One region of the Janthinobacterium sp. 61 genome, then DNA from elsewhere that is predicted to be linked to it. Evidence: predicted binding sites of a transcription regulator. Region 1 holds the regulator's gene; each other region holds the start of a gene.
What was found. Region 1 encodes sigma-54, which starts transcription at its own class of promoters, with help from an activator protein. Its sites were predicted from a motif close to TGGCANGNAANCTGCTTT; they were not measured.
Positions count from the first base shown of each region.

Region 2: a site for sigma-54 is predicted at 8,757-8,774, ahead of adh (aldehyde dehydrogenase). Genes of this name have one in related genera too.
Region 3: a site for sigma-54 is predicted at 6,160-6,177, ahead of CLU92_RS07105 (circularly permuted type 2 ATP-grasp protein). Genes of this name have one in related genera too.

Region 1 is NZ_PJMQ01000001.1:4,892,967-4,903,282, forward strand. It holds gene CLU92_RS22180 (diguanylate cyclase) at 1-217, shown strand, start outside; gene CLU92_RS22185 (monovalent cation:proton antiporter family protein) at 232-2,211, opposite strand; gene CLU92_RS22190 (SIS domain-containing protein) at 2,296-3,330, shown strand; gene CLU92_RS22195 (HAD family hydrolase) at 3,330-3,863, shown strand; gene lptC (LPS export ABC transporter periplasmic protein LptC) at 3,909-4,520, shown strand; gene lptA (lipopolysaccharide transport periplasmic protein LptA) at 4,546-5,139, shown strand; gene lptB (LPS export ABC transporter ATP-binding protein) at 5,139-5,894, shown strand; gene CLU92_RS22215 (RNA polymerase factor sigma-54) at 5,899-7,377, shown strand; gene hpf (ribosome hibernation-promoting factor, HPF/YfiA family) at 7,447-7,806, shown strand; gene CLU92_RS22225 (enoyl-CoA hydratase/isomerase family protein) at 7,943-9,028, shown strand; gene rapZ (RNase adapter RapZ) at 9,149-10,012, opposite strand; gene hprK (HPr(Ser) kinase/phosphatase) at 10,223-10,316, opposite strand, start outside.
Region 2 is NZ_PJMQ01000001.1:4,086,414-4,096,729, forward strand. It holds gene CLU92_RS18575 (sigma-54-dependent Fis family transcriptional regulator) at 1-295, shown strand, start outside; gene CLU92_RS18580 (FAD:protein FMN transferase) at 297-1,307, opposite strand; gene CLU92_RS18585 (4Fe-4S binding protein) at 1,297-3,414, opposite strand; gene CLU92_RS18590 (porin) at 3,463-4,623, opposite strand; gene CLU92_RS18595 (PQQ-dependent methanol/ethanol family dehydrogenase) at 4,911-6,647, opposite strand; gene CLU92_RS18600 (DUF779 domain-containing protein) at 6,701-7,096, opposite strand; gene adh (aldehyde dehydrogenase) at 7,150-8,670, opposite strand; gene CLU92_RS18610 (beta-propeller fold lactonase family protein) at 9,009-9,965, opposite strand; gene CLU92_RS18615 (TonB-dependent receptor) at 10,170-10,316, shown strand, end outside.
Region 3 is NZ_PJMQ01000001.1:1,535,443-1,545,758, reverse strand. It holds gene CLU92_RS07130 (Fur family transcriptional regulator) at 1-382, opposite strand, end outside; gene CLU92_RS07125 (alpha/beta hydrolase) at 487-1,845, opposite strand; gene CLU92_RS07120 (peptidase) at 1,954-2,832, opposite strand; gene CLU92_RS07115 (transglutaminase family protein) at 2,923-3,732, opposite strand; gene CLU92_RS07110 (alpha-E domain-containing protein) at 3,732-4,676, opposite strand; gene CLU92_RS07105 (circularly permuted type 2 ATP-grasp protein) at 4,670-6,124, opposite strand; gene CLU92_RS07100 (sensor histidine kinase KdpD) at 6,253-7,410, opposite strand; gene CLU92_RS07095 (hypothetical protein) at 7,479-8,354, opposite strand; gene CLU92_RS07090 (TonB-dependent siderophore receptor) at 8,440-10,316, opposite strand, start outside.

The sequences.
Region 1 (10,316 bases):
CCGCGCCAGCATCGCCGGCACCATGTTTGACTTGCCGGGCAGCGCGCAAGCGTGGGTCAGCGTATCGATCGGCGTGGCCAGCCTTGAGGCGGGTGCGGCCCTGTTGCCGATCGAAACGGTGGCGCAGCAACTGGTGGCGCACGCCGACCAGGCCCTGTACCAGGCCAAGGCGGGTGGACGCAACATGGTCGTCAACTGGCAGCCAGAGGTCGGCTGACCAGGATCGCCTGATTATTTCAGTAGCAATGTTTCGGCTTTGGCCACGGCGTCGGCTGTGCCGCGCAGCACCACCACGTCGCCGCTGGCCAGTTGCGTTTCGGGCGTGACATCGAGACGGTCGCGGCCGCGGCGGATGGCCGTCACAAATGCACCGCAGCCGGCTATGTCGATCATGCTTAAAGGCAAGCCCACGCACTGCGCGCCCTCGTTGACGGTGACCGTATGCAGGCGTTCCAGTTCGGCATCGTCGCCCGCGTCGCTGGAACCGTGGAAATAGCCGCGCAAGGAGGCGTAGCGCTCCTCGCGTGCCGCCTGCACCCGGTGCACCACGCGGCGCAGGGGCACGCCCATCATGATCAGCGCGTGCGAAGCGAGCATCAGGCTGCCTTCCATCAATTCCGGCACCACTTCGGCCGCGCCCGCGCTTTTCAGCTGGTCGAGGTCGGTGTCGTCGTGGCTGCGCACGATGACGGGCAACGTTGGCGCCATTTCTTTGAGTAAATGCAACAACTTCAGTGCCGAGGGGGTGTTGGCGTAGGTAATCACGACGGTGCTGGCCCGGTAGATGCCGGCCGCCACCAGGCTTTCGCGCCGGCCCGCGTCGCCATACGAGACGTTGGCACCGGCCAGTTGCGCTTCCTGCACCCGTTCCGGGTCCAGGTCCAGCGCGTGGTATTCGATTTTTTCCTCTGCCAGCAGGGTGGCCAGGCTTTGCCCGCTGCGCCCGAAGCCGGCGATCAGCACGTGTTTCTGCGACGCCATGGTGCGCGTGGCGATCTTCGTGAGGGCCAGCGATTGCATCATCCAGTCGTTGGCGGCCAGTTTCATGACGATGGCATCGGACTTGGCGATGAGGAAGGGCGCCACCAGCATCGACAGCACCATCGAGGCCAGCACCACCTGCACGACGAACGGGTCCATCAACTTGATGCCGCCAGCCAGGTTCAGCAGCACGAAGCCGAACTCGCCCGCCTGCGCCAGTCCCAACCCCGTGCGCAGGGCCACGCCGTTGCTGGAACCGAACAGCCGGGCCAGGCCCGCGATCAGGGCGAATTTCAGCAGCACGGGGCCGCACAGCAGCAGCAAGACCAGCCACCAGTTGTCGAGCACCACGCGGATATTGAGCAGCATGCCGACGGTGATGAAGAACAGGCCCAGCAGCACGTCGCGGAAGGGTTTGATATCCTCTTCCACCTGGTGCTTGAATTCCGTTTCGGAAATGAGCATGCCGGCAACAAACGCCCCCAGGGCCAGCGACAACCCGGCCCGTTCCGTGATCCAGGCCGCGCCCAGCGTGATCAGCAGCAGGTTGAGCATGAACAACTCCTGCGAGCGGCGCTTGGCGACGATAGTCAGCCAGCCCCGCACCAGCTTCTGGCCGATGAACAGGAGCAAAATGAGGACAAGCAGGGCCTTGCCGCCGGCCCAGGCCAGGGTTTCGGCCAGATTGTCGGAATCGCGAGTGAGGGCGGGGATCAGGATCAGCAGGGGCACCACGGCCAGGTCCTGGAACAGCAGGATGCCGATGATCTTGCGGCCGTGTTCGCTTTCCAGTTCCAGCCGTTCCGTGAGCATTTTGGAGACGATGGCCGTTGACGACATGGCCAGCGCGCCGCCCAGGGCGAAGGCGGCTTGCCAGCTCAGGTGGATGTAGGCGGACAGGTAGCGTCCGACGAACCAGCCGAAGACGACGGTGGCGATGATGGTGGTGACTACCTGCGCCATGCCAAGGCCAAAGACGATGCGCCGCATGGCGAGAAATTTGGGAAGCGAGAATTCGAGTCCGATGGAAAACATCAGGAAGACGACGCCGAATTCGGCCAGGGTGTGGCTGGCCTCGTTTTCCGCCGCCAGCCCCAGCGCGTGGGGGCCGATGACGATGCCGACAGCCAGGTAGCCCAGCATGGGCGGCAAATGCAACATTCTGAAAGCGACCACGCCCAGCACGGCGCTGCCGAGTAACATCAGGGTCAGTTCAAGCGAGGAAAACATGGGTTGCCCGGTGCGGTCAATGGAAATCGTTGTTTGTTGTGACTGGCAAGTTTTTTGCTTTCCTAATTCGTTTATACTTTGGGCATGAGTGTAACCCATGAAAAAACAATGCTGAAAGCTTTTGATCGAATTGACATGCAAGCGACGACCGAGCGCGCCGTCGCGCTGGCCCGCACCACCTTGCAGATCGAGTCCGACGCCATCGTTGCGCTGCACGCGCGCCTGGCCACGGACGACAGCGTGGGCCGCGCCGTGGCGATGTTGCTGCAATGCAAGGGGCGTGTCGTCGTCTCCGGCATCGGCAAGTCCGGCCATATCGCACGCAAGATTGCCGCCACGCTCGCTTCCACCGGTACGCCGGCTCTGTTCGTGCATCCGGCCGAAGCGGCCCATGGCGACTTGGGCATGGTCACTTCGGAAGATGCTTTTATTGCCATATCGTACTCCGGAGAATCGTCGGAATTGATGGCCATCATGCCCGTCGTCAAGCGCATGGGCGGCGTGCTCATTTCCATGACGGGTAAACCGAACTCCAGCCTGGCTCAGCTGGCCGACGTGCACCTGGATATTTCTGTTGAGAAAGAAGCCTGTCCGCTGAACCTGGCGCCGACGGCCAGCACCACTGTGACCCTGGCCCTGGGCGATGCGATCGCCGTGGCCTTGCTGGACTTGCGCGGCTTCAAGGAAGAAGATTTTGCCCGCTCGCACCCGGGCGGCGCCCTGGGCCGTCGCCTGCTCACGCATGTGCATGACGTCATGCGCAGCGGTGAACGGGTGCCCAAGGTGGCCGTGGACGCTTCCTTGCTCCAGGCGCTGGAAGAAATGACGAAGAAGGGCATGGGCATGACGGCCGTCGTCGATGCGGATGACCGTCCCGTGGGCGTGTTCACCGATGGCGACTTGCGCCGCATGTTCGAGCGCGTGCAGGATTTCACGCAAGTGGCGATCCGCGACGTCATGCATGCGCAGCCGCGCAGCATCGCGCCCGAACGCCTGGCAGTGGACGCCGTGGCCGTGATGGAGCAGTTCCGCATCAACCAGATGCTGGTCGTCGATGCCGACGGCAAACTGGTGGGCGCCCTGCATATCCATGATCTGACGCAAGCGAAGGTGATCTGATGGACAGCGTTGCGGACAACCTGGCGCGGGCGGCCAAGGTCAAACTGATGATTTTTGACGTCGATGGCGTGCTCACCGACGGCAGCCTGCATTTCGGCCCGGATGGCGAGATGATGAAAACGTTTAATGTGTATGATGGCCTCGGCATCAAGCTGCTGCAGGAATCGGGCGTGCAGACGGCCATCATCAGTGCGCGCCGCTCGGCCATCACGGCGCGCCGCGCGCAAGACCTGGGCATTACCCATGTGCACCAGGGCGGTCATGACAAGCTGACACCGTTTCGCGAATTGCTGGCGCTGACTGGCTTGACGGAAGAACAATGCGGCTATATCGGCGACGATGTCATCGATGCGCCCATCCTGCGCCGCGTTGGCTTTGCCGTCAGCGTGCCAGGCGGGCGTCCGGAAGCGCTGGGCCTGGCGCACCATGTGACGCAAGCCGGCGGCGGCCGCGGCGCGGTGCGCGAGATCTGTGAATTCGTGCTGCGCGCCCAGGACAACTATGCGCGCGTCATGGCGCCGTTCCTGGAATGAGGCGTACCGCCTCGCCGCCAGTGATATTTGAAAGAGTGAATTCCTATGCGTAAGCCAGGAGGCGCCCATCGCTGGCGCATGATTTTTACCGTGCTGGGGGCAGTCGTCTTTGCGCTGGGCAGCTTTTGGCTGCTGGAAGTGATGAACAAGAATGGCCTGGACATCACGGCCAGCAAGCATCAGGATGAGCCAGACTATTTCATCACCAATTTCAGCCTGGTGCGCATGGACTTGACGGGTAAGCCCAGCTATATCGTGTCGGGCACCAAGCTCACCCATTATCCGCTGGACGATTCATCCGATATCGACCAGCCTTTCGTGCGCAAACTGTCGCCAGGCATGCCGCCGATGAACATGAATGCGGAACTGGCGCATATCGACCAGGACAATACCCGGCTGCAACTGCACCGCAATGTCGTGATCGACCGCGTGGCCAGTCCGAAGTCACAGAACCTGACGGTCAAGACGGAAGCGCTGACGGTGTTCCCGGATGAGGAAAGAATGGAGACGAACGTGCCTGTCGATATCTTGACGGGCGCCTCGCGCATCAATGGCGTGGGCATGAAGGCCAATAACGCCACCGGCGTGGTGGAAGTGCAGAATGCGCTGCGCATGGTCCTCCCGCCGAAACCGCGCCCGGCCGCGGCGGCAAAATGACAGAATGAAACAAGGAAACCATACTATGAAGAACATCTTGCTATTGACTCTATTCTCGACCATTTGCTCGCTGGGCATCGTGGGCACGGCACATGCCGAGAAAGCCGATTCCGAGAAGGAAGCCATCATCACGGCTCGTAGCGGCCACGTCGATGACGTCAAGCAGGTGCGTACCCTGACGGGCGATGTGGTGCTGGTGAAAGGGACTCTGACCATGAAGGCGGGCCGGGCCCTGATCACGGAAGACCCGCAAGGCTACCAGTTCATCACTTTCTGGGCCGATCCTGGCAAGCTGGCCACCTTCCGCCAGAAGCGCGATGGCGCAGGCGACCTGTGGGTGGAGGGCGAGGCGGAGCGCGTGGAATACAACAACAAGACGGAAGTCGTGAAACTGTTTTCCAAGGCCAAGTTGACGCGCCTGGAAGGCACGAAGCCGACCGACGTGGCCAACGGCGCCTTCATCTCGTATGACAGCCGCAAGGAGGAATTTGCGATGGAAAATTCCGATAGCGGCACCAGCACCCCCGATGGCGGCAGCGTGCGCATGGTGATCCAGCCGAAGCCCAAGGCACCGGCGGCGGAGAAAGCGCCGGCCACGCCTGCGTCAGGAAATAAATAATGGACAATACTCGTTGCGGCAGCACCCTGATCGTTCGCGGGCTGCAAAAAACCTATGGCAAGCGGCAAGTCGTGCATGATGTCTCGCTGCAAGTCGAATGCGGAGAAGTGGTCGGGCTATTGGGGCCGAACGGCGCCGGCAAGACCACCTCGTTCTATATGATCGTCGGCCTGGTGCCGTCGGACGGCGGCAGTATCGATATCAGCGGCGTGGATATTTCCCGCCTGCCGATCCACCGCCGCGCGCAGATGGGCCTGTCGTATCTGCCGCAGGAAGCGTCCGTGTTCCGCAAGCTGACGGTGGAAGACAATATCCGTGCCGTGCTGGAAATCCAGACCGTCGAAGGCCGTCCCTTGAAGAAGGCCGAGATCGAGGAGCGCCTGGATAAATTGCTGGCCGACTTGCAGATTGAAAAATTGCGCGAGAATCAGGCGCTGTCGCTGTCTGGCGGCGAGCGCCGCCGCGTGGAAATCGCCCGCGCGCTGGCCACCGACCCCCGTTTCGTCCTGCTCGACGAGCCGTTCGCCGGTGTCGACCCCATCGCCGTGATCGAGATCCAGCGTATCGTGCGCTTCTTGAAGGAGCGCAATATCGGCGTCCTGATCACCGATCATAATGTGCGCGAGACGCTGGGTATCTGCGACCGTGCCTACATCATCAACCAGGGCTCGGTGCTGGCGTCGGGACGCCCCGACGACATCATCGCGAACGAGTCGGTACGCCGGGTCTATCTGGGCGAACACTTCCGTATGTGAGCCAATGAAACAATCATTGCAGCTGCGCACTTCGCAGCACCTGGCACTGACGCCGCAGTTGCAGCAATCGATACGCCTGTTGCAATTGTCTACACTGGAATTGCACCAGGAGCTGGAGCAGTTGCTGACGGACAATCCCTTGCTCGAACGCCTCGACGATCCGCTCGACCGTTCGCTGCGCCTGCTGTCCGACGGCGCCTTGAGTTCCACGGCCGCGCCGGCCGAAGCACCGCCCCAGCCGCCAGGCCAGGAGGCACCCGCCGCGCCGGCCGAAGCGGAAACCTTTGATGGCGAGGCTGGCGACAGCCCTGCCGCAGCGGAGGGCGGCGACAGCGACTGGAGCGAGGCGAGCAGGGGCAAGGCGCCCGACGACGAAGATTCCCGTCCGCAACTTGAAGCCCACCACTGCACCTTGCGCGAACACCTGATGGAGCAGATGCGCGTGACGGTGCTCGAGTTGCGCGACCGCGCGCTCGTCGAGCTGATCATCGACGCGCTCGACGACAATGGCTACCTGGAAGAGTCGCTCGACGACATCCTGGCGCGTTTGCCGGAAGAGCTGGAAATCGACGCTGACGAGATGCGTACGGCCTTGTCCCTGTTGCAAAGTTTCGATCCGCCCGGCGTGGGCGCGCGCAACGCGTCCGAATGCCTGGCGCTGCAAATCAAGCGCTTGCCGCACATCGCCATGGTGACGCGGCGCATGGCCCTCGTCATTGTGGAAAAACACCTGGCCTGGTTTGCCCAGCGCGATTTTAACAAGCTGAAAAAAGCCCTCGATTGCGATGATGAAGACTTGCGCGAAGCGCAGACGGTGATTCGCCAGTGCAACCCGCATCCGGGTGCCGTGTTCGCCTCGGACGTGTCCGATTACGTGGTGCCCGACGTCGTCGTCAAGCGCGCGCGCAATGGCTGGCAAGTCACACTGAACAACGACGTCATGCCTCGCCTGCGCGTCAACGCCATGTACGCCAACTTGCTCAAGCAGGGCAAGGGCGAGGGTGCCATGGGCGCACAGTTGCAGGAAGCCAAGTGGCTGATCAAGAATATGCGCCAGCGCTTCGACACCATCCTGCGTGTAGCGCAAGCGATAGTAGAAAGACAAAAGAACTTTTTCTCGCATGGGGCCGTTGCCATGCGCCCCCTTGTGCTCCGTGAAATAGCTGATACACTGGGTTTACACGAGAGTACTATCTCGCGCGTAACAACTCAAAAGTACATGCTGACCCCGCACGGCATGTTCGAGTTGAAATATTTCTTTGGTAGCCACGTCGCCACCGAAGCGGGGGGCGAAGCGTCATCGACGGCGATACGGGCATTGATCGTGCAACTGACAGGAGCAGAAGACCCTAAAAATCCTTTATCCGACAGTAAGATTGCGGACATGCTGGGGGAACAAGGCATGGTGATTGCGCGACGTACTGTTGCCAAATACCGGGAAGCGTTGAAAATTCCGCCAGTGAGCCTGCGTAAGTGTTTGTAAGTTTTTTTCGGTTCCTCTGCGGGCCGGATACGATGGACCGCACGAACCCGATCATCTTTAGGAGTGTGTATGAATCTCACCATCAGCGGACATCATCTCGAAGTCACACCAGCCATCCGTGAATACGTACAAACGAAGCTGGAACGCGTGAAACGGCATTTCGATCAAGTCATCGATATCGCCGTGATTCTGACCGTGGATAACCTCAAAGAGAAAGAAAAACGTCAAAAGGCCGAAGTCAATTTGCGTCTGAGTGGCAAAACTGTCTATGTGGAAAGTCTGGCGCACGACCTGTATGCCGCCATCGATATCCTGATCGACAAGCTGGACAGGCAAGTGATGAAGTACAAAACCAAAGTGCAAGGGCACGGTAAAGAGGCGATCAAGCATCTGCCAGACAACTCGGAAGAAGAATTCGCCGCCGCCTAAGCGGCCTGCGACTTTCAACCGGTTGTGATCAACTAAGGGCGCACATTGCGCCCTTTTTTGCGCCCGTAGCTGTTGAGCGCTATGTTCCCCTCACAGGCGCTAGAATGTGCCCGTTCTCACTTCTTTTCACTTTGCCATGAGCGACTTCGTCCAGACCTCCATCCGCAACCGCACGGGCCACATCGTGCTCGACCGCCCCAAAGCCCTGAATTCCCTCTCACTGGAGATGGTGCGCGCCCTGAGTACCGTTTTGCTGGCCTGGCGCGACGATCCGCAGGTGGACGCCGTGGTGATCCGTTCCAGCAGTGAGAAAGCCCTGTGCGCCGGTGGCGACATCCGTTTCTTTTACGATGCGGGCCTGGCCACACCGCAGGGCGGCAGTGCGTTGCTGGAAGATTTCTTTACGGAAGAATATGCTTTAAATCATGTAATCCACTTCTATCCGAAACCGTATATCGCCGTGATGGATGGCGTGGTGATGGGCGGCGGCATGGGCGTGGCGCAGGCCGGGCCTGGCAACCGCCTGCGCATCGTGACGGGCCGCACGCGCATGGCCATGCCGGAAGTCAATATCGGCCTGTTTCCCGACGTGGGCGGCAGTTATTTCCTGTCTCGCCTGGCCGGTCAGCTGGGCTTGTACCTGGGCTTGACGGGCTTGACGATCAACGCGGCCGATGCCTTGTACACGGGCCTGGCCGATGTGTACCTGCCCGAGGCGCAGATGGGGGCGCTGCTGGCCCTGTTCGAATCGACGCCAGGCCAGGGCTTGCCGGTCGCCATCAAGGCCCTGGCAGCGCCGTTCCAGGCCCAGGCGGGCGTTTCTGCGCTGACCATGGCGCGCGCGGCGCTGGACCGCCATTTCGGCGCTGGCTCCGTCGCTGCCATCATGGCTTCGCTGGCGCAGGATGACAGCGCGTTTGCCAGCAAGGCGCTGGCGGCCATGCGCCAGCGTTCGCCGCTGATGATGTCGGTGACCCTGGAATTGTTGCAGCGGGGCGCCCAACTGGGCGTAGCCGATTGCCTGCGCATGGAGCGCACCGTGGTGCGCCACAATTTCGAGCATGGCGAAGTGCTGGAAGGCGTGCGCGCGCTGGTGGTCGACAAGGACAATGCTCCGCGTTGGAACCCTGCCAGCCTGGACGAGGTTGATGCGGCCATGGTGGCGCGCTTCTTTGCCCCCGTCTGGCCGGCGCAAGCGCATCCGCTGCGCCATCTGGATTAACAACGCCAAATAACACCGTAGCGAGCGGAAGGGAGGGGTGGTTGAGAAGCGGAACTGTGCTTTACGCACATGAGCATCGCAGACCACCTATACCGAAGCGCAGTAGATTTTAATGGCGTTCTAGCTACGTTCGCGGTGGCGTAGCACGACCCGTTCATTGGGGCCGAAATACTGCGCCAGCCGTTCTGCCATGTACACCGAGCGGTGCTGGCCGCCCGTGCAGCCCAGCGCCACCGTCAGGTAGCTGCGGTTGTCGGACTTGAATGATGGCAACCATTTCTCGATGAAGGCGCGGATGTCGGCCAGCAGTTCCAGCGCGCTGGGCTGCGCGTCGAGGAAGGCGATCACGGGTGCGTCGCGTCCGTCGAGCGGGCGCAGCGCCAAGTCGTAATAGGGATTGGGCAAGGCCCGCACGTCGAAGACGAAATCGGCGTCCAGCGGCACGCCCAGTTTAAAGGCGAAGGATTCAAAGAACAGGATCAGGGGCGCGCGTTCGGAGGCGACAATATCCTTGACCCAGGCGCGCAGCTTGTTGGCGCTCAGTTCCGAGGTATCGATTACATGACCCAGCTGTTCGATGGCCGACAGGCGTTCCCGTTCTTCCGAGATGCACTCGATCAGGGTACGGCGGCTGGCCGGATTCTGGTTCGGGCGCAATTCATGCGACAGGGGATGGCTGCGCCGCGTTTCCGAGAAGCGCGCCACCAGCGAATGCGTGGTGGCCGTGAGGAACATTACCTTGACATCGTGCCCCTGGTCGCGCAGCAGCGCCACATTGTGCGGCAGGCTGGTCAGCGACTCGGCACTGCGCGCATCGACGGCGACGGCCAGTTGCGGTGTACCTTCGTCGAGCAGCGTTTGCACCAGGCTGGGCAGGAGCGCCGGTGGCAGGTTGTCAACACAATAGTAACCGGTATCTTCCAGCACATTGAGCGCGACGGATTTACCGGAGCCGGATATTCCGGTGATAAGGACGATATGCATAGGCCGATCATACAATAAAGATCGGCACTGCGCTCCAAGGCAATGCTCTTTACAAATTATTGCAATTTTGATTGTGGTGTTGGTGAAGCAAATGCTGGAGCACAGATAGTAGGTCGGCTTAGCGCAAAGCGCGTAAGCCGACGCTGCGGCATAGGCCAACATTGTTGTCGGATTACGCGGGGCCTTGCCCCGCTAATCCGACCTACGTTGTTAATCCCCGCTCATTGCCAAACGTTGCCGTTCCATGAACTCTTGCAAGGTATCGATGCCGCGCAGCTGCAAGATGGTATTGCGCACGGCCGCT
Region 2 (10,316 bases), 810 kb from region 1:
TTTCCGCCAACTAACGAATCTGTTGCGCACGGCCATCGTCATGGCTGGCGACGAGCATGAGATCTGTTTGCGTCACATGCCCGATGATTTCCTCGACGATGTTGAGATGACGCAAGCCCATGCCGCCAGCGCCAGCACGGACCGCATGATCGCCGCTGGCGCCAACCTGGAAGAAATGGAACAAAGCGTGATCCTCAAGTCGCTCGATGCGCATGGCGGCAACGTCTCGGCCACGGCCAGGGCCCTGGGCGTATCGCGCAATACGATCTATCGCAAGGTGCCACATCTGAAATAGCCTAAAGCAGACGGGGAAAGCCGGGCGACATCTTGCGCTGCCCCGACTTGTCGATAGTCATCAGGTCCACGCCCTGCATGTGCGCGGCCATGGCATGCGCACGCGCGGCGCCCGTCACCATGAAGGTCGTTGACAAGCCATCGGCCAGCAAGCCCGTGGGGGCCAGCACGGTCACGCTGGCCAGTTCTCCCGGCGAATCACCGTTCGCTGGGTCGAAGATATGGTGATGCACAAAGTCGGGCGTGAACGTGCATTCGTAGTCGCCCGACGTGGCCACGCTGCGCCCTTCCACTTTCAGGGTGGCCGCCAGGATTTCCCCGTCGCGCGGGTCCTGGATGCCCAAGGTCCATGGTCGGCGCGGGGAGCGCTGTCCGCGCGCAATGAACTCGCCCGTGTCGAGCAGCGCGTGCCGTATGCCGCGCGCCTGCACGGCCGCCAGCGCCATGTCCGCCGCGTAGCCTTGCGCCAGGCCATTCAAGGTCAGCGCCATGCCGGGCTGAAGAAAATGTACTTCGCGCCTGTCCCACGCCAGTTGCCGCCAGCTCACCCGCGCCTGTGCCGCGCGGCGCAATGTGTCCGTCGGCAAGCTGGCCTGGTCCGCCGCCGCGCGAAACAGCTGCCACAAAGGTTGCACGGTGATATCAAACGCCCCATCGCTCCATTGCGACAAGGCTTGCGCCTGCGACAGCACGGCCAGCAGATGCGCGTCCGGCCGGGCCAGGCGCCCATCGCGGTTCAGCTGGAAGACTTGGCTCGCTGGACTGTAAATGCTCATCAGGCGGTCGATATTCCTGGCCGCATGCAAGGCATCTTCAATGGCCAGTTCGGCCTGGTGCTGATCATGGTGCAATACGGTGACGGCGATGGTCGTGCCAAATCCCAGCGCGGCGCCTTGATAAGGCCGTACGCCGGACGCCGTGGCCGTGCCGCGCGCCATGCTGCCAGGCAAAGCCAAGCCCGCCATGCCGGCCACGCTGCCGATGGCGGCGGAAATAAACGTCCTACGCTGCATTGCTGCTCTCCTCTGCCGTGGCCCGGACTATGGGAATGGTGCGGGCACGCTTGATTTCCAGCATCAAGGGAGCGCATTTTTCATCGCTGGCGTAAATCACCACGCAATCCATACACTGAAAACACTCACCGTAATCGACTTTCCCGCTGGGCGCGATGGCGTGATACTCGCAACGGTGGCGGCAAGTCTGGCAAGGCGTGCCGCATTCCTTGCGACGGGGAATCCAGTTGAATAGGCGAAAGCGCCCCAGCAGCGCCAGCGCCGCGCCAAACGGGCACAGGTAGCGGCAAAAGAATTTGTAGGAAACACTGCTGAGCAGCAGCAAGCCCACGGCATACGCGACGAAGGGCCAGGCGCGCACAAAATTCAGGGTAATGGCCGTCTTGAACGGCTCCAGTTCCACCAGCTTGTCCGTGATTTGGCTGGAAAACATGCTGCTGCCAAGAATGGCCGCCAGCAAGCCATACTTGATCCATTTCAAGCGCCCGTCGAGGCGTGGCTTGATCTTCCACTGCGGCAAGCGCAGCCACTGGCCCAGCTTGCCAGTGAATTCCTGCAGGGCTCCAAACGGACACAGCCAGCCGCAAAACGTGCCCCGTCCCCATATAAATAGGCTGAGCAGCACAAAAGCCCACAAGATCACCGTCATCGGGTCGAACAGGAAAAAGCCCAGGCTGCGCCCCGCCAGCAACGCCTGGATGACGCCCGTAATATTGACGATCGATAGCTGCCCCTGCGCGTAGTAGCCGATGAAAGCGATGGTAAACAACAGGAACAGATTGCGGAACCAGGTAAATTGCCGCCCATCGCGCACCAGGCGTTTCTGCCAGGCCAAAGCGCCGGCCAGCAGCGCCAGCCCGGCGACCAAGAGCAGCAGTTCAGCCTTGCGGTTCTTCCACGTGCCGCGCCACGTGGCATCGTCGCCTTGTGGCGCGATATAGAAATCGGCGGGCAAGCGGTAGCTGAAATCCACGTTGCGGGCGATGCGTTCCGGATACACGATGCCCTTGTTGCGCGTGATAGGGAGAGAAAATGCCAGCGGGCTGGCCGGATCAAGCCCCGCCTGGCTGATGATGCGAAACACGGCGACATTTTCAGTCGGCAACGCCCCGCCCTCCGACAAGTGCAATTCCAGGTCCAGGTCCAGGTCGCGCATATCGATGGGCAAGCCATCCTGCTTCAGCAATAGCCGGTCGGGGACGGTGCCACGCACGAAATCGTCGCCCAGCACGCTGTAACGCCCGCGCGACATCACGAGGATGGCGTGGTCGCCCTCGTCTAGCCGGTTGCGCAGCTTGTTCCAGCTGCGTTCCGTCAACAGCTTGCGTCCCACCGTGGGCACGGATACATAGGCCAGGTACAGGTCGATAAACACGCCGTCCGGCGCGCGTGTGGCTTCCACATCGAGTCCCGCGCCGGGACTGCCGGCAAACAGGCTCTCCACATCCTTGTTGCTCAGGCGTACATGCTGGATCAAGCCCTGTTTGAGCATCTGCGCCATGCTGAGTTTTTCAAACACATCCATGCGGATACGGGCGATCTGGTCGGGGTCGCGTCCTTGCGCGAAGCCAAGTTTTTTGCGCGACACTTTCAAGGCCGAGGCCAGCACGCTTTGGTTGATGATGCGCACGGATGCCGTGGCCTTCGATACGCCATCGATATCGGCGTGGGTGGGGTCTGGCGCGCGTTTCTTCTTGGCATCGATGGCGATATTCTGTTTCAGCGACAAGCCCTGATACTGTTTGACGAATTGAAACAAAGGCGCTTCTCCCAGGCCATCGAGAAACACGGGCTCATGCTGCGATAGAACAGACACGTCCAGAAAACTGCCCTGCGGATTAATGGCGATCAATAAATTGACGGGCACACCGGAAAAGCCGGGGATGGGCGCCAGGTCCACCGATTCAAAAACATAGCCGACCAGTTCGATGGCCGTCGCGTTTTGCCTGAACAAGGGCCAGACGACCAAATCGGTCTCCTTGTCACCGACGACGATGGGAGCAGGAAAGCGCCGTGCCAGCTCGGCCTTGGTGAGCACGCCCGCCCACGCCTGGCCCAGGATAAACAGGAATAGCCAGCATCCGATGAACAACCGCATTGTCCGCATGCACTACGCTCCATGCGGCGCCCTGTTGCAAGGCGCCGCGTTGATAAGTTAGAAGAAAATGATGCCGCCCAAGGACACGCCATTCATCTTCGCTTCGCCGCCCGTAAAGCCTTTCGAGCGCGTCTGGCCCAGTTCACCCACCAGCGTGATCGCGCTGTTGAGCGAGTAATACGCACCGAGGGTCAGGTTGGCGTTCGACTTCAAGCCACCCGTGCCGGCCGTGTTATCGTCGTTCTTGCTGATGCCGTAGGACAAGCCCAGTTTCAGCTTGTCCGTCGTCTTGTACGTGCCTTGCAGCAGCCAGTTTTTCGACTTGGTATCGCCCTGATCCGCATCGGACAGGATGCCCAGCCCTTTGCCGCCCTGGTAGTTGAGCAGTACGCCAGCCGGACCCATCTGGTACGAGCCGCCCACCTCCACGCCGCGCATGGTCAGGTCATCGATACCTGGCGTTTTCGAGGTGAATTTTTGCGACTTCACACCCAGCCAGGCTTTCAAGCCTTCCTGCCCGTATGTCAGCTGCGCCTGCACTTGCGGGCTCGACTTCGAAGAATAGGTCGAACCTGCCACGATGGGCGTATCGGACACAGGGCTGACCAGCGCCACATCGACGCCAAAGCCGCTCGACTTCGGCGAGCTGTACATGATCTGGCCATAGTTGCCAAGATAGGTGTAGCCGGCACCGATATGGCCCAGGGTCACCCGGCCCCGCTGCGTCGCTTGCACGGGCGCGCCAGAACCCAATAAGGTCATGTCAGACAGGATCGCATTCGCGCCGAAGATGCCGTAGTCACGGCCCAACTTGAAGGTGCCCATTTCCGCATTGCCGAACGTAAAGAAGGCCTGGCGTACATCGACCACGCTGTTCTGGCTGATGGCGCTGTCGGTGGCGGTCGAGTTGTAGATGCCGATCAAGGCTTTCACGTCGTACTCGCCAAGGCGCGACGAGGCGGAAGTGATCAAGCCATTCGGCAGCAAGCCGTTGCCGATGGTGGTGCGGTCCTTCTCGCCACCGCAACCGAGCGCCTGGCCACCCAGCGCCAGCCCGCCCACCGCATCGCCCGAACAGGACACTTGCGTGTAGTAGGCGTTGACGATGCCGCCCACCGACACCGTCCAGTCGCCCGCCTTGATATCGACGGCTTGCGCCTGCCCCATCGCTGCGATTGTCATGACACCCAGGCTCCCCAGCTTGATCAATGTGTTCATTGCTTATCCTCTTTCTTCTCTGTTTTTAGTGTGCACACCAGTGATTGATGTACCTCAAGCTTTGGCAATAAGCGTGCCCAGCACGGCTCAGAGGGAGAAAGAGAAAAAGCGTATTTCACGTGTGCAGCAGCGGATCAATTGCCCCGCATGGTGTTCATTTTTTGACCGCAAGTATGCATAGCGGTGATACAGGTAAACAAAAAACTGACGGCCTGGGCCGTCAGAAAAAAGAAAGCGCCCGGCGGACAGGGAGACGCCCATCCGAGTGGCCCGGGCGTTTCACCCCCTTACTTCGATGCCAGCTTGAAGACCCACACGGAACCGCCCTGCTCCAGGAAGTTGACCTTCTTCGCCACTTCGCCACCCCACAGTGGCACCGCGCCACCCCAGCCGGATACGACGGCCACATATTGCGTGTCGCCATCCTGCCAGGTGACGGGCGGCGCCACGACGCCGGAACCCGTCTGGAATTTCCACAGCTCCTTGCCCGTCTTCGCATCGACGGCTTTCAGGAAGCCTTCCGGCGTACCGTAGAACACCAGATTGCCGGCAGTACTCATCACGCCACCCCACAGCGGCGCATTGTTCTTGACTTCCCAAACGATCTTGCCGGTCTTCGGATCGATGGCGCGCATGGCGCCGATGTAGTCGTCAAACAAAGGCTTGATGGTGAAACCGGCACCGAGGAAGGCGCCGCCCTTCTTGTAGCTGATCGGCTCGTTCCAGATGTCCATGCCCCATTCATTCGCGGGAACGTAGAACAGCTTGGTCTGCGGCGAGTACGCCATCGGCATCTGATTTTTGGCGCCGAGGAAGGCCGGGGCGGAAAATACGGTCGTGCCCTTCTTGCCCTCTTCACCCTTGGTCGGATCGCCAGGGCGGTTGGCGGCGATGAAGTTCGGCCGTCCCGTCTTCAGGTCGATGCTGCTGGCCCAAGTGATCTTCTTTACGAACGGGAAGGCGTTTTGCAGCTTGCCGTTGTTTGCATCGATCACATAGAAGAAACCGTTGCGGTCGGCCTTGCCGCCGTAACGCTTGCCATCCATGTCGAAGGTGACGAACTCGTTCGCGCCATCGAAGTCCCAGGAGTCGTTCGGCGTGTTTTGATAGGCCCATTTGATCTGGCCCGTCTTCACGTCCAACGCCACGGTGGACGAGGAATAGAGGTTGTCGCCGGGACGCAAATGGCTGTTCCACGGTGCCGGGTTGCCGGTGCCAAAGTAGGCCAGCTTGGTTTGCGGATCGTAGGTTCCGCCCATCCAGGTCGAGGCGCCGCCCGTTTTCCACAGGTCGCCCGGCCAGGTCTTGTTCACGGTGCCAGACACGCCGTTATCCGTCGCCTTGCCATCCTTGTCGTAGCGGTGGCCCATGTGGCCCTCCACGGTCGGACGGCTCCACACCAGTTCGCCGGTCATGGGATTGCGCGCTTCGACCCGGCCCACGATGCCAAATTCCCCGCCCGATACGCCCGTCAGCAGCAAGCCTTCGGCGATCAGCGGCGCGGCTGTCATCGAGTAACCGGCAGCGTAGTCGTCGACCTTTTCCTTCCAGACGATCTTGCCCGTGTTTTGATCCAGCGCCACCAGGTAGGCGTCCAGCGTGCCGAAGATCACCAGGTTGCCGTACAGGGCGGCACCGCGGTTGACCACGTCGCAGCATGGCATGATGCCGTCTGGCAAGCGATGCTCATACTTCCACAGCTTGGCGCCCGTTTTCAAGTCGACGGCAAAGATGCGCGAATACGAGGCCGTGACAAACATCTTGCCGTTATGAATCAGCGGCTGCGATTCCTGGCCCCGCTGTTTTTCACCACCAAACGAGAACGACCAGGCCGGCACCAGCTTGGCCACGGTCTTGTCATTGATCTGCGTCAACGGCGAATAGCGCTGGCCCTGCGTGCCCATGCCAAACGACAGGACGCTAGACGGATTCTTCGCCGTGCTGTCGAGCATGGCACTGGTGACATTGCCCACGTCGGCCGCCTGGACCAGCGAGGCGACACTCAAACCGACGACGATCCCCATGATTTTTTTCTGCACAATCATCTCCCTCTGTTATTAGTATGTGTGTGTAACTCTCAGGTGCTTTTTCTGTCGTGTTCATGCGGCTGGGCATGCAACAAGGCGCACTCTTCATCGGTGAACAGGCGCGAGCGCGTCAGGAAGCGCTTGCCTGTGCCGTTGTCGAGTGAAAACATGCCGCCATTGCCATCGACCACATCGATAATCAACTGGGTATGCTCCCAGTACTCGAATTGCTCGAGTCCCATGTAAAACGGTGTGCCATTCAAATTGCCGAGATAAATGTCGGTATCGCTGACATCGAACTCGCCCAGCGCATAACACATGGGCGCACTGCCATCACAGCAGCCGCCTGACTGGAAAAACATCAGCGGTCCGTGACGCTGGCGCAACTTGTCCATCATTTCCAGCGCCGCTACGGTGGCGACCACCCGGGCAATTGCTGCACTCATGGCATCCCTTTCTGCACGCCGCGCCCGGCCAGGGGCGCGGCGCGTGTGCCGGTTTAGAAGAAGCCCAGGGCTTTCGGGCTATAGCTCACCAGCAAGTTCTTCGTTTGCTGGTAGTGATCGAGCATCATCTTGTGGTTTTCGCGGCCAATACCCGATTGCTTGTAGCCGCCGAATGCGGCGTGGGCTGGATACAGGTGGTAACAATTGGTCCACACGCGGCCCGCCTGGATGGCGCGCCCCATGCGGAAGGCGCGCGAACCGTCGCGCGTCCACAAGCCGGCACCCAGGCCGTACAAGGTATCGTTGGCAATCGCCAGCGCTTCGGCCTCATCCTTGAAGGTGGTCACGGACACGACGGGCCCGAAAATTTCTTCCTGGAAGATGCGCATCTTGTTGTTGCCCTTGAATACGGTCGGACGCACGTAGTAGCCACCCTCCAGGTCGCCTGCCTGCGTATTGCGCTCGCCACCGGCCAGCACTTCGGCGCCTTCCTGGCGGCCGATATCGAGGTAGGACAGAATTTTTTCCAGCTGCTCCTGCGACGCCTGGGCGCCGATCATGGTGGAAGAGTCGAGCGGGTTACCCTGCTTGATGGCGGCCACGCGCTTCAAGGCTCGTTCGATGAATTTCTCGTAGATCGATTCCTGGATCAACACGCGCGATGGGCAGGTGCACACTTCGCCCTGATTCAGCGCAAACATCGTGAAGCCTTCCAGGCACTTGTCGAAATAATCATCGTCAGCATCCATCACATCTTCAAAGAAGATATTCGGCGACTTGCCGCCCAGCTCCAGGGTGACGGGAATCAGGTTCTGCGCGGCGTAACCCATGATCAAGCGGCCCGTACCCGTTTCACCCGTGAAGGCGATCTTGGCGATGCGCTTGCTCGACGCCAGCGGCTTGCCCGCTTCCAGACCGAAACCGTTGATGATGTTCAACACGCCCGGTGGCAGCAAGTCGCCGATCAGCTCGATCAACACCATGATGGAGGCGGGAGTCTGCTCGGCCGGTTTCAGGACCACGCAATTGCCGGCCGCCAGGGCTGGCGCCAGTTTCCACACGGCCATCAGAATCGGGAAATTCCACGGGATGATCTGGCCCACGACGCCCAGCGGTTCGTGGTAGTGGTAGGCATAGGTTTCCGCGTCGATTTGCGCGACGGAACCCTCCTGCGCGCGGATGCAGCCGGCGAAGTAACGGAAATGGTCGATGGCCAGCGGAATGTCGGCATTCATCGTCTCGCGGATCGGCTTGCCGTTATCGATGGTTTCCGCCGTGGCGATCAGGCTCAGGTTCTGTTCGATGCGGTCGGCGATGCGGTTCAGGATGTTGGCGCGCTCGGCAGGTGAAGTCTTGCCCCAGGCATCCTTGGCGGCATGGGCGGCGTCCAGCGCCAGCTCGACGTCTTCCGCCGTGGAACGGGCGATTTCGCAAAACGGCAAGCCCGTGATGGGCGTTATGTTAGGAAAGTATTCACCTTTTACTGGCGCAACGAATTTGCCGCCGATGTAATTGTCATAGCGTTGCTTGAAGGGATTGGCTACGCCCAGTTTGCTGATGTCTGCGAGATTCATGTCGTCCTCTATCGGGTTAATTAGAATGGAATTGCTGTAATTAAAATCAAACGTCCTGGTACAGATGGGGTGAGTACACGGAGTCTTCCGCAAATGCCGTGCCAGCTCGCCATCCCACTACAAACTTAGCGGGTTTTTCCCCGCTTACAAGGGCGTGGCGCCAAACCCGGCCCGCTTTTCATCGCCTGCCCCGGGCATGAAAGGCGGGCGTGGGTCTGTTTGGGTTTTGAACAAGGTGGCGGCGCCCTGTTCCAATCCGGGCCAGTGCTGTTGCTGCGCCCCTGCGCCGCTGCACAATGGAACAGGTGTGCCAGACTGGAACACCTGCGCCTGTGCCACTACCGAATCACCACGCCCCATGGCAATTCGCCCACGGCAATATCGGCCACCTTGCGCGCGCTGGCCGTATCGATGACGGAAACGCTGTTCGAGCGGCCATTGGCCACGTACAGCTTGGCACCGTCCGGCGTGATGGCCATATTCCACGGGCGCTTGCCGACGGGAATGGTGGCCGTGACCTGATTGCTGGCCGTATCGATCACCATCACCGTGCCATCCGTGCCGTTCGAGACATACACCTGCTTGCCGCTGGGATGGACAGCGATACCGTTGGCATTCTTGCCCGCTGGAATGGTGGCAATCGCCTTGCGCGCGGCCATGTCGATCACATACACGGCATTGACCAGTTCGCACGCCACATAGGCTCGGCCCGAATCGGGGCTGAAACCAATGCCGCGCGGACGCAGGCCGACAGCGATGGAAGCGACCTGGCGGCGTTGCGCAACATCAATGACATCGACTTGCTCGGCCTCTTCCGCGCTCACCAGCAGCCAGCGCCCATCGGGGCTGAACACGGCATGTTCCGGGTTCCGCCCTTGCACCTTGATGTCGGCGAGCAAGACACCCGTCTGGCCATCGAGCAAGGCCACGCTATTGTTTTCCTCGACGGCCACAGCCACGTAACGACCGTCATGGGAAGCGCTGACGCCTTCGGGCGACTTGCCCAGCGCCACCGTGCGCAGGGGCGCGCCGACTTCATTGTCAATCAGCAATAAGGCACTGCTGGCGGCATCCGTGACAAACAATTGCCGTCCTGTGGGGTCGGCGGCGATGCCGCGCGGACGCTTGCCTGCGGCAATCTGGCGCACTACCTGGTCGGTCGCCGTGTCGATCACGCTCAGGGTGCCCGATTTTTCATTGGGCACATAGGCAAACGGAGCGGCCTGGATGGCGCTGCTGGCGAGCACAGGCAGCAGCCAGCAAACCTGGCGCAAGCGCGAGAAGAAGTTGGGCATAATCACCTTTTCAATAGCAAAACGAGGGGAAAGCGCGCGGTATCGGCGCATCTGAACATTGCTGCATGCAAACGCCGTGCCACTGACACGCGTATAATTTCAGCCCACCAATGGAGACATGGCAGGCATATTGCTTGATAAGACTATGCAGACCTGCGCCGCTCACGCGTCCAAGCAGGCTTTTATTCACATTGGAGAACCCGCATGCAGCATCGTTTCCGCTTGAACACCATTGCCAGCCTGTTTGTCGCCGGCAGCGCCACCCTCGCCCCCCACGCTTTCGCCGCCGAGTCCGCTGACCTGGCCGCCGGACAAGTCATGGATATGGTGGTCGTCAGCGGCAGCCGCATC
Region 3 (10,316 bases), 3.4 Mb from region 1:
CGCCGCCGCTGAAACCTTCCGGCAACAGCACGGGCGGTGGCAGCTTGACTTCATTGAAGCAGGTGACGTTGGCGCATTTGGTGCACTGGAAGTGCGCGTGTTCGTGCGCCTGGTGGCCAGCGCCCGCGCTGAAGCGCCACACTTGGTCGGCACCCGCGATGCGGTGCACCAGTTCATTTTCCGTCAACCATTCCAATACCCGGTACAGGGTGACGGAATCGATATCGCTGTCCTGCGACAGTGCCTGCTGGATTTCATGGTGGGTCAGCGAACGGCTTTGCGCCATTAAAAAGTCGAGCACCTTTACGCGCGTCTTGGTGACGCGGGCGTTGGTGTTGCGGATCAGTGATTCGGCTTGCGGTGTAGAAGATGATGTCAACATGATATGGCCTGCTTGCGGGGGATCGGCTGACGGCGTCATCGCCGTGCCCGTTGCCACCCTCTTGGCCGTATCTTAGCATGCGTGCCCACTAGCATGAAGCCGCGTCATGGTTTGAACGTCCAGTAGCGGCCGGCTACTGTATCGACGGGGTCGAGAAAGCGCTGCTCGGCACGCGCGTGGTTGCGTATCAAATAGAATATGTCGGACAGGGCAGAGCGCTTTTCCGCAAAGTAGGCGTGCTTCATGAAGCTCGTGTCGACTCCCGTGGCGTCGATGGTTTCCACGCCCGCCACGATCAGCATGGCGGCGCCGCTGTCGCCCGCGCGCGGGTAGCCGTGCACGGCTTGTGAGGCGGCCAGGGCCAGGTCTTGCGACGAGGCATATAAAGTGACGGGGTTGCGCGCGCCGGCCAGTTTCGGCGCGATATCATGCTTGAAGATGGCGGCGTCGATGTCGGGCGCGGACAGGATGATTTCCGTGATCTTTTGCGCCAGCTGCGGCTGCGCGGCCAGCAAGTCGGCCACGGCGCGCGCCAGGCCCCGGCTGCCCATGCTATGTCCCACCAGATAGACTTGTGCCGCTTCCGTGCTGGCGAGAAAGTCGGCCAGGAAATTGGTGATATGGGGCGTGCTCCACTCGATATTGTTTTCGTCGATGGTGTAGCCGGCCAGGTCGCCGCGCGACGGCCAGCTGTAGAAGACGGGCGCGCCATCGAAACCCAGGTCGTAGGCCATTTGCCCAGTGCGCCGCGCCGCATCCTCGAAACTCACGTTGTAGCCGTGCACGAAGACAAAGGCGCTCTTGCCGGCCGAGGCGCGGATCTGCGTTTTCAAGGCCGCAAAGAACAGCTCGCGGTCTTGCACCACGGCGTCCAGCAGCACGACATGCTTGGCCGGGTCGTCGCGAAATTCCAGGCGCCACAACGACGGCGATTCCAGCTGCCCCATGCGGTGGTCGCGGGGGATGCTGATGTTGCAGCTGCCATAGCTGAGCAGGCCATCGCCGCCGCCGTTGCCGCTGCTCATTCCTTTACTGCGTTCGCCGCTGAAGCGCTGGGCGGGCGGCTTGCCCACGTCGCGCTGGCGGTCCGTGGCGAAGTACACTTTCATCACCGCATAATTGGACACGACGGCGCTTTTATCGGCAGGCGCGGGCACCGCTTGCACTTCGGGTATTTGGGGGAAAGGCCGCTGCAACGCATCGAGCAAGCCTTGCGCGGCGAACAGGGCTTCCATGTCATCAGGTACTTTCGCGCGGGACAGGGCGGCCGACAGGGCCAGTTGCAGCCGGGTATGGTCCGGCGCCGCCTCCACGGCGGCGATGGCGGCCAGGATGGCGGCCGCGCTGTCGAACTTGGCGATGGCCCGCTTGAGCCTTTGAAAATGGCTGGTAACGGCTTCGGACGCGTGGTCAGGCGCGCCCTGTCCGATGGCCGCCACGACGGCGGAAGTAATCAAGTCCATGCGCCACCTGCCTTTCAGGTCAATCTGGATTGAATGTCAAGCCATCTTGCCATAAAAGCACGGTAGGGGCGATTTGTCCAGCACCGCGCGCGGGCGGTGCGCGGCAGATCAATGCTGTTTGTCGTCGCCGAACTGCTGCGCCAGCGATTGCAAGGGCGCTACCGTCAGGCCGCCGCGACTCAGGTGCTCGGGAATGGCCACGCGCACGGGCTTGCTGTGCATGTTGGCCGACGACAATACGTTCGTCGCGGTTTCCGGCGCCGCATTCCACACGGGATCGACGATGCCTTCGAAAACATGTTTCAATTGCTCTCCCCAAGTGTCGCGGATCATGCGGAAATACTGGTTCTTTTCATCGATGGTGACGAAGCGCGTGACGGCCAGGCTGCCTGTCTCGTAGACGAGCAGGTCGAGCGGCAAGCCGACGGAAATGTTCGAACGCAGGGTGGAATCCATGGAGATCAGCGCGCACTTGGCCGCTTCGTCCAGGCGCGTGGCCGGGTTGATCACCCGGTCGATAATGGGCTTGCCGTATTTCGCTTCGCCGATCTGGAAATACGTGTTTTCATCGTGCGATTCGATGAAATTGCCGGCCGAATACACCTGGAACAGCCGGCAGCGTTCGGCGCCTATCTGGCCACCGAGAATAATACTGACATTGAAATCGATGCCGCACTCGGCCAGGGCCTTCGCTTCGCGCTGGTGCACGGTGCGCACGGCTTCGCCCACGATGCGCGCCGCATCGTACATGCTGGCCACGTTCCAGATACTGCATCCATCTGCATCCACGTGTTCGGAGACGATCTGGCGAATCGCCTGCGAGATCGACAAGTTGCCGGCCGTCATCAGGACCAGCATGCGGTCGCCCGGGTTTTCGAACACGCTCATCTTGCGGAAGGTGCCCACCTGGTCCACGCCGGCGTTGGTGCGGGAGTCGGACAGGAAGACCAGGCCTTCGTTGAGGCGCATGCCTATGCAATAAGTCATCGTCGTAAATCAAGTCAAAAGGGGGGACATTCTACACCAGCCGGGCCTTGCCACCTGCTGGCAAGGCCCGGCCAGCCTCATTCCTGCCAGTTACACGGGCACGATCTGCACATCGACTCTTAACGTTTCCGTGCCGCCACCCTGGCGCACGCCGCGCACGGGCGCGGCCGAATCATAGTCGCGCCCGATGGCCAGGCGGCAATACGCGTCCGTCATCAGGCGCGCATGCGTGACGTCGATGCTGACCCAGCCTGCGAAATCCGTGTCTTCCGTCCAGGCGTCGACCCAGGCGTGACTGGCCGCATGGCCCGTCGTGCCTGGATCGATATAGCCGGACACATAGCGGGCCGGGATGCCCCAGGCGTGGCAGCAGGCCAGGAACAGATGGGCGTGGTCCTGGCACACGCCGCGTCCCAGCGCCAGGGCATCGCCAGCGGTGGTGGTGACCATGGTGGCACCGCTTTCATACGCCACCTTGCCGACGATGTGCTCGGCCAGGCGCAGCAAATGGCCCGTGCCGGCCGTCACCCGGCGGTCCGGCAGGCTGGCGGCCGCCAACTCCAGAATGGCGGGATTGGCCTGCGTCAGGGGTGTCGGCATGGTAAACAAGAGCGGCGACAAGGTGTCGATCAGGTTCAGCCGTCCCTTGTGCGGGTAGATGGTGTCCACCACGCCGTGCGCCACCAGGCTCAGGGATTGATGGCTGCCGCTGATGGTCAGCATGTGCGACAAATTGCCGTAGGCATCCGTATAAGCGTGGCACCGGCCTGGCGTGGTGATCTGCCAGGACAGGGCGCGCTGCTGCGGCTCGATACGCGGCGTCAGATGCAGCTGCTGGATGGTGTAGGCCAGCGATGCACTGTAGGCGTAATGGGTTTCGTGGCGGATGGTGAGCTGCATCAGGCCGCCAGGGGAACGAGGAAGTCGCGGCTGACCCGGTTGCCCAGCTCATAAATGTTTTCCAGAAACTCCGTCAATGTATGGTGCAAGCCAGCCTTCATGATGTCGTCGATATGGCCAAATTTTAACTCGGCATGCAGTTTGCCGGCGAACCGCTCCGTATCGGCCGACACATCGTTGCGGATATGCTTCAGATTTTCCACCACGTCATCCATGCAGGCCAGCAAGGATCTGGGCATGTCGCCGCGCAGCATCAGCAATTCCGCTACCCGCGCCGGGGTGATCACGTCGCGGTAGACCTTGCGGTAGATTTCAAAGCCGGAGACGGAGCGCAGCAGGGCCGCCCAGTAGTAAAAGTCGCGCTGGGTGATGTCTTTCGACGTGTCGCGCGCGCCGTGGAACTTCACGTCGAGGATGCGCGCCGTGTTGTCGGCGCGCTCCAGAAAGGTGCCCAGGCGGATGAAATGGATGGCTTCATCCTTGAGCATGGTGCCCAGGGTCACGCCGCGCGACAGGTGCGAGCGGTACTTGACCCATTCGAAGAACTGGCTGGGGTCCGTTTCCAGCAGATTGCTCTTCAGGCGTTTCTGCATGTCGAGCCAGGTGGCGTTCTGGATTTCCCACACTTCGGTCGTCAATGTCCCCCGCACGGCGCGGGCGTTTTCGCGCGCGCCCGTCAGGCAGGCCAGGATGGAAGACGGGTTGTTCGGGTCGCGCACCATGAAGTCGAGTACGTCGCGCGTATGGAAGCGGCCATATTTGTGGTCATACGCGCTTTGCAGTTCGGAAATACCCAGGGTGGCGCGCCAGCCCTGTTCCGCGTCCTGCTCGGACTGGGGCAGCATCGAGGTCTGCATGTTGACGTCCAGCATGCGCGCCGTGTTTTCCGCCCGTTCCGTGTAGCGGGCCATCCAGAACAAATGATCGGCAGTGCGGCTCAGCATGTTTTTTCTCCTGCAAAAGCGGATGTGGCTTCCAGTACCCAGGTATCCTTGGTGCCGCCCCCTTGCGAGGAATTGACTACCAGCGAGCCTTCGCCCAGCGCCACGCGGGTCAGGCCGCCCGGTACCATGGAAATCGTCTTGCCAGACAGCACGAACGGGCGCAAATCGATATGGCGCGGCGCAATGCCGGCGTCCACATACGTGGGGCAGGCGGACAGGGCAAGTGTAGGCTGGGCGATGTAGCCGCCCGGATTGGCCAGCAGGCGCTGGCGGAAATCCTCGATCTGCGCGGCGCTCGATGCCGGGCCCACCAGCATGCCATAGCCGCCCGCGCCATGCACTTCCTTGACCACCAGCTTGGACAAATTCGCCAGCACGTAGGACAGGTCGGCCGATTTGCGGCACTGGTAAGTGGGCACGTTGTTGAGTATCGGCTCCTGCGACAGGTAAAACTTGATCATGTCGGGCACGAAGGGGTAGATGGACTTGTCGTCGGCCACGCCCGTGCCGATGGCGTTGGCCAAGGTGACTCTTCCGGCCCGGTAGACGGACAGCAGGCCTGGCACGCCCAGCGAGGAATCGGAGCGGAAAGCCAGCGGATCGAGGAAATCGTCATCAACGCGGCGATAAATCACGTCGACGCGCTTGGGGCCGCGCGTGGTGCGCATGTACACGGAGTTGTCGTTGACAAACAAATCCTTGCCTTCGACCAGTTCCACGCCCATTTGCTGGGCTAAAAAGGCGTGTTCGAAGTAGGCGGAGTTGTACATGCCGGGTGTCATGACGACGACCGTTGGGTCATCCACGCCCATGGGCGCGACGGAGCGCAGGTTGTCGAGCAGCATGTCCGGATAATGGTCAACGGGGGCGATGCGGTTGCGGGCGAACAGTTCCGGAAACAGCCGCATCATCATCTTGCGGTCTTCCAGCATGTAGGACACGCCCGAAGGCACCCTTAAATTGTCTTCCAGTACATAAAATTCGCCCTGGCCGGCGCGCACGATATCGACACCGGCGATGTGCGCGTAGATGTCGGAGGCGACGGAAATACCCTGCATTTCCGGCCGATACTGGGCATTCTTGTAGATTTGCTCGGCAGGAATGATGCCCGCCTTGATGATGTTTTGCCCATGATAAATATCATGGATGAACATGTTCAAGGCTTGCACGCGCTGTACCAGGCCCGTCTGCATCTGCGCCCATTCGGCGGCGGGGATGATGCGGGGGATGGTGTCGAACGGTATCAGGCGCTCCGTGCCGGCATCGTCGCCATACACGGCGAAGGTGATGCCTACCCGGCGGAACGTCAGGTCGGCTTCGGCCCGCTTGCGGGCGATGGTCTCGGGGGATTGCTGCGCCAGCCAGTTGTCAAATTCACGATAGTGTTCACGTACCTTGCTGTCCGTACCCACTTCATCCGCAGTCATTTCATTGAAAAAATTTGCCATGTTGTGATTTCCCTTGAGCCGTGTCTATGTATAGCTCAGCAGGAAGCGTGCCAAGAGGGTGGCCTCGAAGATGTGCAAATATGACCACTTTTGTGGCGTTGCGGCGTTCTTCGCACCGATTTGGTGCGCTAACTGTCACTCTTGGGGAAGTCGGCGGGCTGGACGAAGGGACGGCAATCGACGGGCACGTCGAAGATGAAGCTGGTGCCCGTTTCAGGTGCGCTGTCGACGGCGATGCTGCCGCCGTGGCTTTCGGCCACGTTCTGCACGAAAGGCAGGCCGATGCCCCAGCCTGGCGCGGGGTTGTCGTTCTCGCGGCGCAGGTAGTCGAAGATGCGTTCGGCCTGCTCCGGCGCGATGGCCTGGCCGCCATTGTGGACGGTGATGATCAGGCGTTCGTGGACCGCTTCCACGTGCACGCTGATGGGCGCGTCGTCGCCGTACTTGATGGCATTGCCGAGCAGGTTTTCCAGCGCGCGTCGCAGCGAGTTCTCGCACCACCAGCCGACAACGGGTTGGCCGTTGACCTGGCATTTGTCGGGCAGCTGCAGATTGACCTGACTGGCCACGGCGTGCACCAGGGGCAGCACATCGAACTGGCTCAGGGCCAGCGGCAGCCGCTGGCCCTGGTGGTAGCTGAGGCTATCGAGCAATTCCTCGATCATGCTGTCGAGCCGTTTGCTGTGCTCGGCAATCTTGTGCGCCAGCAATACCACCCGTTCCGGGTCCACTGGCCGGAGCAGCAACTGGGCGCTGGTGCTGATAACAGCGAGGGGGTTGCGCATGTCGTGCGACAGACCGGCCGCGATGCGGCGCCGGAAAGCTTCGTGCATGCTGGTAAATTCGCGTATCGATTCGCAGATGCCCACGTCGATGGACTCGTTGATGACATGCCAATCCTTGCTGCGCAGGGTGATACCTGATTCATGCGCGACGGCGGCAAAGCAGTCGCGGAAGATCTGGTATTCCTGGATTACCTGTTCCGGCCCGTAATTCGTCATGCGCGCCCGCTCATTGCCATGCACGGCGGGCACGTTACTGTTGCTGGCGGCGTTTTCGCGCGGGTGGCCCGGGGTCAGTGCTTCGGCCAGATTATCGAAAAAAGCGGGCAGGGTGTTGGTGAGGATGGGCTTGAGCAACTGATCCGCACCGCGCACGCTGGCCCGCACGCGCTGTTCCCAGACGCCAAGGACGGCGTCGCGCATGGCAAAGATGCGCTGTGCGCGCTGCAGTGGATGGCGCGCGCCCGCCTGGCGGTCCGCCTGATGATCCGTGGCAATATTCACCTGAACTCCCTGACAGGAATGGCTATGCTCATAATAGTATGCGCCAATTCGGCGGCCAGGGAAACGCCTTATTGTCCCGTATCGGCTTGCCGCAGAGTCGCCTGCAGGCGGGAAAGCGATGCTGACCACTCGGCCAGAGAAAAGTTCTGCGGGTCGTCATGACCGTTCGCAAAACCCGTATCGAGCACGGCGTGGAAGGCGGGAATCAGCCACGTGCCCTTGCGCACGCTGGCAGCGAGGTACAGCAGGGCCAGGCGGTCGTATTGCGCTGGCGTAAAGCCCGGATCGGGGGCCAGCCCGTCGTTGCCCTTGCCGCCGCCCGGCACGGAATTGCGCGGCTGCACCAGCTCCACGTGCAGGAACAGGCCCGTCAGCGACGGCTTGTCCTTTTCCAGCTTGCTGGCGTAGCTGGGCGTGCCAAAGTCGCGCACTTGCAGCGAGGCGCCCAGACGGTTCACATACACATGGCCTTTCGGCCCGCCACCCAGCGCCGGATTGCGCAAGCTAAAATCGTTGAAGTCCCAGCTGGCATCGTTGATATGGTCGGGAATAGTTTCCAGCAAGAAATTCGGGTAGCTGGTGTCATGGATGACGAAATAGCGGGCCATAGGCGCCGCCAGCCGGCCCACGGCGCGCGACAGCGGTGCGTCGACGGCGCCGCCCACATCCGTTTCACTGATCGACTGCTGTGCCAGCCAGGCGCGCAGCCGTGCCGGAGTGATGCCCGTGCGCTGGCCGATGTGGGCGGCAAGAATGTCCGGTAGCGGCGCGCTGTCGCCCAGGCGCGCATACAACTTGACGGGACGTAATAAACACGTGGCTTGCGCCCGCGCATCACCTTTGAAGCCGCTTTTCCAGGCGGCATAGGGGCAGGCGGCTTGCTTCTGGGCAGCCGCCGGCAGGGATAGACAGAGCAAGAGCAGCAGGGCGGGGAGTCGTTTCATGCGGGCATTGTCGCCGAATCGCGCCTCGCGGCACAGGCGCGCACGCGAAAAAAAAAGCTGCCCGAGGGCAGCTTTGTCTTCTGGCTTAGAAGTCCACTGACGCCGACACGACGACGGTGCGTGGGGCGCCCAGCACAAGATAGCCAGCGCCCGAGGCGCCGCCGGCAGACGCCCAGTAGTTCTTGTCGGTCACGTTATCCAGGCGCGCGCGCAAGGTGACGGCGCGGTCGGCGATGGTGGTCAGGTAGCGTGCGCCCAGGTCCAGGCGTGTCCAGGACGGCACTTTCTGCATATTAGCGCCATCGATGTATTGCTTCGACGTATACAAGGTGCGTCCCGTCAAAGCCAGGCCGCGTACGCCGGGCACATCCCATTCCGCACCGAAATTCAGCTGGGTAGCAGGCACGCCGATGGCATCCTTGCCCTCGTTGGCAGCGTTCATGGCGCTCAGCTGCTCCGTGTCGAGCAGTGTCAGGCCGCCCAGCAGGCGCAGGCCACGGGCAGGTGTACCGAAGACCGACAATTCGATGCCGCGGTTGCGCTGTTCGCCAAACACGCCGAAGATACCGTTTTCCACATAGGCCGATGGCTGCTTGGTGGTAAACAGGGCAAGGCTGGCGCCGATGCGGCCAGCGTCATACTTGACGCCGATTTCTTTCTGTTTCGACTTGTAGGGCGCGAACGCCTGGCCGACATTGGTCACCCCGGTGCCAGCGGCGACCGCGCCTTTTTGCAGGCCTTCGATATAGTTGGCATAGACGGACACTTCCTTGACTGGGCGATACACCAGGCCCAGCACAGGCGTGGTGGTGCTTTCGCTGTAGCTGCTGCTATCAAACCGGACGCCCGTGTTGTAGTCGTACGAATCGTCCTTGATGGTCTGGCGGCGCGCGCCCACAGTCAGCAATACCTCGTCATCGGCAAAGGCCATGGTGTCGGCAATGGCAAAGCTCGACAGCATGGTGCGTGCCGTCACCAGCGGATGCGCCAGGTCGCCGCCCATGAACCAGGTTGGCGCGGGCGCGGCTACCTGCACGGGAGCATAGATATTCGTGCCAAAGCCTGTCACAAAATCGCTCATGCCATAGGCGTTCTTCGATTGCGACCAGAAGGTCGAGGCGGTGGCGCTGATGGTATGCCCGACGCTGCCTGTGCGCAGCTTGCCGCGCACGCCGATCTCGCCCGTACGGACGCTATCGTGGCGGGTATTGTCGAAGCGATAGGAACTGGCCGCGCCGGACGTACTGTTCACCGTGGGCGCTGCCAGCACGTTCGACTCGTCGCCATTACGAAAGCCGATGGCAGCCCAAGCCACGACGTCCTTGGCGAGGTCGTATTCTCCGCGCAGGGTGCCGAAAGTATCGCGTTCGTTGGAGTGCGTCCAGCCTTGCGCGAAGTTGCTGCTGGCATCAGGCGCAGCGGGCACGGCAACGCCGCTGGCCACACTGACGCTTGGGCGCGGATTGCGCAGCTTGTGTTCCTGAAAGCCGGCATCGGCCGACAGGCGGAAATCGCGCCCGCGGTAATCGGCGCCGACAGAGAATACGCTCAGTTCGCGCTTTTCGCGGTCGACGGCTGTGTCGCCATCGCGTCGTACTGCATTGATGCGCACGCCGGTATTATTGTCGGGGCCGAAGCGGCGGCCGATATCGGCTGCCACATAGCCCTGGCCGCCGCTTTCCGTGCCGACCGTAATCTGTGTCAGCGGTGCATCGGTGGCGCGCTTGGGCACCAGATTGATGGTGCCGCCGACGCCGCCACCGCCGGGCGCCGCACCATTGATGAAGCTATTCGCGCCACGGAACACTTCCACGCGTTCCAGCAATTCGGAAGCGACAAACTGGCGTGGCAGCAAGCCATACAGGCCGTTATACGCGAGGTCGTCCGAATTCACGGCGAAGCCGCGGATCATGTACATTTCCTGGAAATTGCCGAAGCCGCGCGTCACGCGCACGCCAGCAT